Regions from separate parts of the Bacillus sp. LQ16 genome, predicted to be linked through region 1. Evidence: riboswitches for the same ligand, from Rfam matches in the RefSeq annotation. Region 1 holds a riboswitch; each other region holds the start of a gene.
The links. Region 1 has a riboswitch for lysine ahead of AC3EMB_RS15020 (amino acid permease). Riboswitches for the same ligand answer to the same signal wherever they lie in the genome.
Positions count from the first base shown of each region.

Region 2: linked by a shared signal. The riboswitch ahead of AC3EMB_RS09220 (aspartate kinase) and the one ahead of AC3EMB_RS15020 (amino acid permease) in region 1 are both predicted to bind lysine.
Region 3: linked by a shared signal. The riboswitch ahead of AC3EMB_RS04610 (amino acid permease) and the one ahead of AC3EMB_RS15020 (amino acid permease) in region 1 are both predicted to bind lysine.

Region 1 covers NZ_CM173491.1:2,983,104-2,986,320, forward strand. The annotation lists gene AC3EMB_RS15010 (sulfite exporter TauE/SafE family protein) at 1-725, shown strand, start outside; gene AC3EMB_RS15015 (GNAT family N-acetyltransferase) at 762-1,211, opposite strand; lysine riboswitch at 1,596-1,789, shown strand; gene AC3EMB_RS15020 (amino acid permease) at 1,902-3,217, shown strand, end outside.
Region 2 covers NZ_CM173491.1:1,803,467-1,806,683, reverse strand. The annotation lists gene AC3EMB_RS09225 (DoxX-like family protein) at 1-729, opposite strand, end outside; lysine riboswitch at 922-1,108, shown strand; gene AC3EMB_RS09220 (aspartate kinase) at 1,311-2,540, shown strand; gene AC3EMB_RS09215 (VOC family protein) at 2,769-3,217, shown strand, end outside.
Region 3 covers NZ_CM173491.1:905,238-908,454, forward strand. The annotation lists gene AC3EMB_RS04605 (ABC transporter permease) at 1-552, opposite strand, end outside; gene AC3EMB_RS04610 (amino acid permease) at 613-2,037, opposite strand; lysine riboswitch at 2,184-2,365, opposite strand; partial or broken gene AC3EMB_RS04615 (glutamate racemase) at 2,465-2,713, shown strand; gene AC3EMB_RS04620 (DUF3626 domain-containing protein) at 2,826-3,217, shown strand, end outside.

The DNA.
Region 1 (3,217 bases):
CATCTCATATCAAATTTGGAAACGTTGATAAATATACCGTTTCTAGACTTACATTACCTGGGGCAATCGGCGCATTTGTTGGGGCATGTTTTTTAAGTAATTTGCCTGGCGATGTAATCAAACCGTACATTTCCGTATTTTTATTTACTTTAGGGGTTTATATTTTATTACGATTCATCATTCAAAAACAAATTGTCACTTCAAATAAGCGTATGTCTGCAAAACAACTTGTGCCGCTTGGTTTATTCGCTGGATTCGTTGATTCAACTGGTGGCGGTGGTTGGGGGCCGATTACGACGCCTGTTCTTCTAGCAAGAGGAAATGAAGCTAGAAAAGTTATTGGATCTGTAGATACGAGTGAATTTCCTGTTTCACTTGCTGCAACAATTGGCTTCTTCATCTCACTTGGCTGGGAACAAGTAAGCTGGGTTTGGGTATTTGCGTTAATGCTTGGCGGTATTGTCGCAGCTCCAATTGCTGCATGGTTAGTTCGTATCGTTCCAGCACATTTACTTGGGGTATTAGTTGGCGGTCTTATTATCTTTACGAATATACGTACACTGCTTACTACATTTAAAGTGGATCCAACTATTATTTCACTTTCTTACGTTGCAGTTGGTCTTGTCGTTATTATTTCTATTTTCATTGCTGTTCGAAATCATTCCAATCGTCCTAACGCATCAACCGCTGAGTATCCAAATGATCAGAAGCAAATGCTACCATAACTATAAGAAATACCGCCCAATTTAGAGCGGTATTTTTTATTTTTCTATTTTCCAATTAATCATCGTTTCTGTAGCATTTACTCTCTTCATATGTAACTTTTCTAAAACACGAATCGAACTATAATTATCTAGAAGTGTCTCTGCAATTATTGTTTCTACCTCTCCTGTTTTGAAAGCCCAATCGATTAGTTCTCTTACAGCTTCTGTTGCATAGCCCTTATTCCAATATTTCTCAATAAATCCATAGCCAATTTCCACTGTTTGATTCTCGTTTGGTCCACCTTTAAATCCAATATCACCTAAAACGCTATCATCTTCTTTCCGAAGAACATACCACGCCCCCCATGGTAATAAAGCCACATCTTGTTTTACATTCTTTACATGCCCTACAATATGCGGACCGCTATTGTATCCTTGCTCGTTAGCAATTTGAATTCTCTCTTCTGTACACGGCACTATATAGAGCCTTTCTGTTTCTAATTTCATATTGATTTCCCCTTTTCAATTAAACAATACCTCAATTTTACTAAAAATAAAAAGAATATTCATCCTATTCGTTAAATTTATACTTATTCTTTGAAACGAATTTAAGGAATAATCCTCTTTTGATAGTTATGTCGAATTATATTTTTCTGAATTTTCTTTTAATTTAGAGGGTTTTTCAATATTTTTTGCGAAACATTTGTATAACAATTTTTTCTTTGCTTATTGCTACATAATAGTAGGTTCGGGTGGAGTTTTGCAAGCGTTTCCTATACAATAACCGATATTTTTTGACTTTTCCTAACAAAATATCTTGCAATATATTCAGAAAGTCATTACAATTGCCATATATTAAAAATCTTAGCAATATATAAATCCTCATCAATCCGATGAGGTAGAGGTTGCGACTTTTAATAGTAAAACGGACGAGACACAGAGAATGTCAGCTGACTCCGTTTGAAAGGAAAAGTTGCCGAAGTTTATATTTCTTCTCTGGAAATATGAGCTGGGGCTGTCTCCGAAAGGAACAGAACTGTCACGTTTACAAAATTACCGTGTAAACGTGGGGTGCTATCTTAACGGAAGGGTATGATGGGGTGGTTATTTGTGAAACGTTCCGCCAAATTCCTTTGGCGGTTTTTTGTATTTTTCTCCCCCGCTCCTTCCTAACCTACAAGAAAAGGAGTGTTGAACATGAATAGCGCAACAAATCAATCTACCTCTAAAACGCAAACTACACAAGGACAAGGTGAATTAAAACGCGGATTAAAATCTCGTCACCTTACGATGATTTCTCTCGGTGGTACAATTGGTACCGGACTATTTCTTGCCAGCGGTGGTGTCATCCATACAGCTGGACCTGGTGGCGCATTAATTGCATACGCCGCAATTGGAATTATGGTTTATTTTTTAATGACAAGCTTAGCTGAACTTGCAGCTTACATGCCTGTTACTGGATCTTTTAGCACGTATGCAACAAAATTTGTTGATCCATCACTTGGCTTTGCACTTGGATGGAACTATTGGTATAACTGGGCAATTACGATTGCTGCTGAACTTGCAGCCGTAACATTAATTATGAAATTTTGGTTCCCAGATACCCCTTCTCTTATTTGGAGCGGATTATGTTTAGCTATTATTTTCCTTTTAAACTATTTATCTGTTAAAGGGTTTGGTGAATCTGAATATTGGTTCGCACTTATTAAAGTAGTTACGATTATTATCTTTTTAATTGTTGGTTTCATGATGATTTTTGGAATTATGGGCGGTGAAACGGTTGGATTTAAAAACTTCACTGTTGCAGATGCACCATTTAACGGCGGTATCATGGCAATTATCGGTGTGTTTATGGCAGCTGGTTTCTCATTCCAAGGTACTGAACTATTAGGAGTAGCTGCTGGTGAAACGTCTGATCCAGAACGTAATATCCCAAAAGCAATTCGTTCAATCTTTTGGCGTATTCTTTTATTCTATATCCTTGCGATTCTCGTTATCGGTTTATTAATTCCTTATACAACTGAAAGCCTTGCTGCAAGTGATGTTACAGTAAGTCCGTTTACACTTATTTTTGAAAAAGCGGGCGTTGCCTTTGCTGCTTCTGTTATGAACGCTGTTATTTTAACTGCTGTACTATCTGCTGGTAACTCTGGTATGTATGCATCAACTCGTATGCTTTGGGATTTAGCACGCCAAGGAAAAGCACCAAAGTTTCTTGGTAAATTAGATAGCCGCGGTGTACCTGTTAACGCGTTAATCGTAACGTCAATTGTTGGTAGTATTGCTTTCATTGCTTCTTTATTCGGTGATGGTGTTGTATACATTTGGTTATTAAACGCATCCGGAATGTCTGGTTTTATCGCATGGGTTGGAATTGCAATTAGTCATTACCGTTTCCGTAAAGCATATATCGCACAAGGAAAAGATTTAAATGACTTACCATATAGAGCAAAATGGTTCCCATTCGGTCCAATCTTCGCATTTACACTTTGTATCATCGTAATTTTAGGACA
Region 2 (3,217 bases), 1.2 Mb from region 1:
CAGTATAAATAATTTTCGTTTTGTTATTGGCAACAGCCATACAACACCGAAAATTATTTCTAACACCCCAATTATTTTAAGTATATATACACTATTTTCATTTGAACCGATTAATACAGAAAGCATCTTTACTTCTTCTAAATGAGTAAAAAGTAGTTTTGGCACTATCCCTTGATATATCCATACAAAAGCAAATAAAAAACATACGAGCCAATACGTCATTGTTCTTCTAATTAGTAACCTAGGATGAAGCCCCTTTTCTAACCATAATTTTAAGGCATCAAAACTCCAAGCAGTCGCCCAACCTAATAACGGACGAAAAATATAGGAATCTATCACATTTCCTATACGACCAAATCTTGTATCATAATCATATTGTGTCTCAAAATGGATGTATTCTTTATTCGGCGTATACTTCCAATAACCACGTCCTATTTGAATAAGAGATAATGTATTATCCGTCCAAAATTTTAAAGAAGAAATTCTTTCACCAGTTTCTTTTCTTATTTCACCTATTGATTCCCCTTCTCCAGCTATTTCAAGCCCAAATCCAATCTTTGTTTTATACAAAAACTTCTGTGGTTCTCCTTCTTTTTTCTCTAAATACGAAATTTCAGTAAAGCGAGCATCCCACTCTGTATGTATATCTGGTTCTTGCGTATATTCCCATAATTTTCCCATTGTCGTGTTCATTTTTGTCGCAACATAAATAGGCTGTTTCCTTTTCATTCTCCCACCTCCTATGCACTATAAGTTTAATGTACATGCAATGAATTTATTTTGCTACATTTTTCACAAACTTCCTCAGAAAAAAGAAAGAATTTTTAAAATATATATAAAACACTTGATTCCCCGAAAAATTTAAATTATTATAAAACAAATGTTACCAACAACTTCATAAATCAAACACTCTCGCCTAAAACGTGAGATAGAGGTTGCGATACTTATGAGTATTCTAATGGAGACACAGAGATGTCTATGAACTTAGATGAAAGGAAGTATTGCCGAAATTGATAAGTTTCTCTGCATTTATCAATTGGGGCTGTTTTCGAATAGAAACAGAACTGTCATATGTACAGACGTGTACGTATGAAGAGCTATCTACAAAAAAGAGATATCATTTTTTATGATATTCCTTTTTTGGCGGTTTTTTTATTAGCTCCGTTTTCTGTTTCCCTTTTCCTGTAACAGCACCATCCTCACTTATTTGAGATGGTGTTTTTTGTTTGTCTTTATGGTAACTACAGGAGTATTGGGATTTATATATTTCCTAATCTATTCTTAAAAATAGACGAAAGAAGGAATTTGTAATGGAAACAATTGTTCAAAAATTTGGTGGCACTTCTGTCGGTAGCGTCGAGCGCATTCAACATGTAGCAAATTTAATTATTGAAGAATATGAACGAGGTCATAGCGTTGTCTCTGTCGTTTCAGCAATGGGAAAAAGCACGGATGAACTTGTCGCACTCGCTAACGCAATTACAGAAAATCCAAGTAAACGCGAAATGGATATGCTTCTATCGACAGGAGAGCAAGTAACTATTTCATTATTAACGATGGCACTACAAGCAAAAGGCTATCGTGCGATTTCATTAACAGGATGGCAAGCTGGTATTACGACAGAATCTGTACATAGTAGTGCACGGATTACTGAAATTAATACAGATCGAATTCAGTCTTATCTTACTAAAGGCACGATTGTTATTGTAGCTGGTTTCCAAGGAGTCAGTGAAGATTTTGAAATTACAACGCTTGGACGAGGCGGTTCTGATACAACTGCTGTCGCATTAGCTGCTGCACTAAACGCAAAAAAATGTGATATTTACACAGATGTGACCGGCGTATATACGACGGATCCACGAGTTGTAAAAGATGCTTATAAATTAGATGAAATTTCTTATGACGAAATGTTAGAACTTGCAAACCTCGGTGCTGGTGTATTACACCCGCGTGCTGTTGAGTTTGCTAAAAATCATAATGTCATTTTAGAAGTTCGCTCAAGTATGGAACAAGAAAACGGAACAATTGTAAAAGGAGAATGTAACATGGAACAACAATCAATCGTTAAAGGTATTGCATTTGAAGATAATATTACACGCATCACAGTGAAAGGATTAGAACAAGGTTCACTTTCAACTGTTTTCTCTACATTAGCAGCGGCACATATTAATGTAGATATCATCATTCAAAGTATTACAAATGAAGGAACTGTTCATCTCTCCTTCTCCATCCATTCTAATGATTTAAGAGAAACATTAGAAGTATTGGAACAAAATCAAGAGGCACTTCACTATGAAGCAGTAGAATATGAAAATCATTTAGCAAAAGTATCAATCGTAGGATCTGGCATGGTATCTAACCCTGGTGTCGCTGCAAATATGTTTACTACTTTAAAAGAAGAAGATATTCATATTAAAATGGTAAGTACATCAGAAATTAAAGTGTCTGTCGTTATTGACCGCCTTCATTTAGTAACAGGTGTTGAGGCACTGCATCAATCATTTATGGCGAAAATTGAGCCTTTAGTGCAAATGAGCTAATTTGATATGCTCAGTAACACTTATAAAAAAATCATATTAATCTACTTCCTTCCTATTAAATAAAAGCTGTTCGTTAACAAGATGCTATATGACATATAAAAAAACACCTTGTCAATTTTTCCTATACTGTGACAAGGTGTTTTTGACTGAAAGGAATTTGTAACTACTTAGTAGTATAATTATGAGGATGATTAAATAATGAACTTTTATACATAAGGAGATAAGACTATGGCAAAAAACAAATTACTACGAATGGACAATGTCAGCATCGTTGTAGAATCTCTTGATAACGCAATCTCTTTCTTTGAGGAGATTGGCTTGAATCTCGAAGGTCGAGCCAATGTCGAAGGTGAATGGGCTGGTCGCGTAACTGGACTCGGTTCTCAGTGCGTAGAGATCGCTATGATGGTCACTCCAGATGGCCACAACCGAATTGAACTTTCGCGATTTCTCACCCCTCCTACTATAGCAGATCACCGAAAAGCTCCTGTAAACGCCCTCGGTTATCTACGCGTCATGTTCACCGTTCAAGATATTGACGAAATGGTATCGAGACTCACTAAGCATGGTGCAGAGCTCGTTGGCGAAGTAGTTCAGTACGAGAACTCGTATCGTCTCTGCTACATTCGTGGAGTCGAAGGAATTTTAATCGGTTTAGCGGAAGAACTCGGTAATAA
Region 3 (3,217 bases), 2.1 Mb from region 1:
ATTTGCGGAATAAAACAGCATGTAAATGATTAAGGCGTTACAAGTAATACGGATGATTAGCCATATATTTTTTTCGTGACTATCACGCCACATCCAATGTATGTACATGTTCCAAGCTTTCGTAATCATTAACACGATAAAGATTGTACACAAAAAAGGTACAGTTAATTGCAATGATTGCAGTGCAAGTGGTACGAGAATAAGGAACGTAAATAATAATGGAAAAAGCTGAATGATGTAATTGTATAGAAGAGATTTTTTGAAATAGGATGTTAGTTTCTCTTCTAATGCAAGCAAATAGACAGCATCAGGTTTTTGAATAAATGTACGGATAGGGCATCTCGTTATAATGAATGTAAGTACAATCGTTATAATTATTAAAGATATTCCTTTAGAAGGAGATGCTTTTAGAAACTGAGCATAATAATATGCACCAACGCATGAAATAAAGATAAAGCTATATAGTAAACCGTTAATCATACGTGCAAAGTATGTAATGATATTTTGAATATGTTGTTGGAAGCGACTGCTCCATAGCGATTCGATTGACATGTTTTTCACCTCTTTGTTCTATTATATATGTTTTACAAAAGAAAAAACGAGCAAATTGCGTTATGCAACTTGCCCGTTTTTCTTTTCGTTATTTTTTTTCTGATCACGATTCATTAATGGATAGAAAGCAAATCCAATTACGAATAAACCAATTCCGAGAAGGAACGTTTTTATATCGGATGCGCCGGTTTTAATAACCCATAGTGCGTAGCAAAGTGCGATAACTGCGACTATGCCATCTGTAATTCTTGCCCGCATTTCATTTTTATATGTTTCACCAGTTGCGACTAGTTTTAACTGGAAGATTGGTGAAACGAGATATGGAATGAGGTAGGCCAGTGTCGATACGGTAATAACGAATGTATAAGCTTCCGCAATGGTTCCTGATAATGTTGAGAATAGGAATACTTGCGACATAATGTTTGTTAATCGTAATGAGTAAATTGGACTTCCTTTTTTATTTGTTTTCGTGAAGAAGGAAGGGAAGAAACCTTCTTTTGCTGCTTGATAAGGTACTTCTGAGCTTAATAAAATCCAGCCTAAGATAGAACCGAACAGGGAAGTAAGAGCAAGTAATGCCATCAGTTTCCCGCCGCCATGACCCATTGCAGCGTTTAATGCATCTGCTAATGGACGTTCAGAAGCTTGTAATTTATCAACGTGAAGTACACCCATTGTTAAAATTGTAATTCCTAAGTAAATTGCAACTGTAATAAGTAATCCCGCAACTGTTGCACGTTTTACCGTTTTTGGAGAAACAGCACGGTTTGATAAAAGAACGGCTGATTCAATTCCGATAAACGCCCAAAGCGTTGTAAGAGCAGCTAAATTTACTTGTGAAAGAAGACCGTGTGATGCACCTGATTTATCAATCATCGGTGTGTACCATTGTCCAAATTTAGAAGCTTCGAATGCAAATAACGTAACGACGATGAATAAAAGGAATCCAGTTACTTTCGTTGTTGTTGCTAAGAAGTTTAGTTTTCCAGCTCCGCTTACACCATTTGTTAATATAATATGAGTTCCCCAAAGTAAGATGGAACAAATCGTAAATGTAATTAGTTTTCCGACTTCTATGTTAAAAGAACCGATTGAAAATAGTAGTCGCGTATCTTTCATAATTGGGAAGAAGAGTGATAAATATCCCGCAAATGATGTAATGATGGCAACGTTACTTGCCCAGTTTGCAACCCAATATCCCCATACCATACTGAAACCTGCCATTTTTTTCTTTTTTGGTGTTGAGAATAAAGCATATGCATGACTTTGTGGTCCTGTCGTTAAATCAGGACGACGAATTGCTAAATTACCGAAAACAAGAGCTAGCATTAAAACACCAAACCCTGTTGTTAACCAAGCTAAAGTGACACCGAGTGGGCTTGCTGTTTGTGCCAACGTACTTGGCACCATGAAAATACCAGCGCCAACCATGTTACCGACAACGAAAGCTGTTAGTACCCAAAAGCCCCATTTTTTTTGTTGCATAGAAAATACCTCCAAAGTTAGTATAACCAAGTCAAGCGAGGAGATATGTATGTCTTCTTAGTAGAGAAGAGAAGTCCCAAACAAAACAAAAAAAGCACGTAATCTGCCGCTACATGCTTTCTATCTTATAAGAAACCCACGACATACCTCTCGATAGCTCTCCACAAACGAAACGTTTGTGACAGTTCTGCACTTATTAAATGCAGACCCAGCAAGCGTGCATGGTGGACACGACTTACTTCGGCAACCATTCCTTTCTCATTCCTTCATCAATGCCACTACATCTCCTGAAATGATACTCTTAATGATTGCAACCTCTACCTCACCGAGATACGAATGAGGATTTAAATATTAAATTAACGTCTTTAAGAGTAACAAATGTATTTTTATACGTCAATGGATATAGTAATAATCAGATTATAGAGAAGAGTTTGTGATTAAAAGTAAGTTAAGAGAAGATGTAACGATTATTAGTTCTGCAGAAGAAACAGTGATAGAGTTAAGTACCATTTTACAGCACAAAGGAATTTTGTCTGACAATCTGAATCCGAAGCATCGTTTTTTTACAACGGGATCTGTTTTATCATTTGAACATATTGCTGAGCGATGGCTAGGATATCACATTTCTGTAGAATGTGTGGATTTACCCGTAAAGAATGCTCGTATCTGTAATTAGACTGTATTAAAGTACTTTTTGTTCAATAAATTAGGTTAGTTGCATAAGAAGGAAAAAATGCACTTTTAATTGAAAGGGTTAAGGTCATTTCAATTAAAGGGGAGATTGGATTATGGAATTATCAAGATCTCAATTATTTGCTTTAGAGTATATTTCAAAATATGCAGAGAACGAAAAACGTGGGGCTAAAGCAACAATTAATCATATACTTAACATGTGTAATATTACAGATGAAATATTTGAAGAAGCTGTCGCTAATTTAAAATCTCATGCAAGGATTGCTTTACACTTTCATCCAGACAGACTTGATTCGAGTATGAAAAGTGTTGCTGAAGCATTGTTTGAGCAAGGAGTATATAAAAGTCAATTTGAAACATTACTATCTAATGGAAGCGTATCTGCTTACCCTGGTGGTGAACGTGACCTTTGGGAAAAGAGAATATTTGGAGGGGCATATCAATTAGAAGGCGTAACGAATGATCAACGTCCAAAATACGGAGCGCT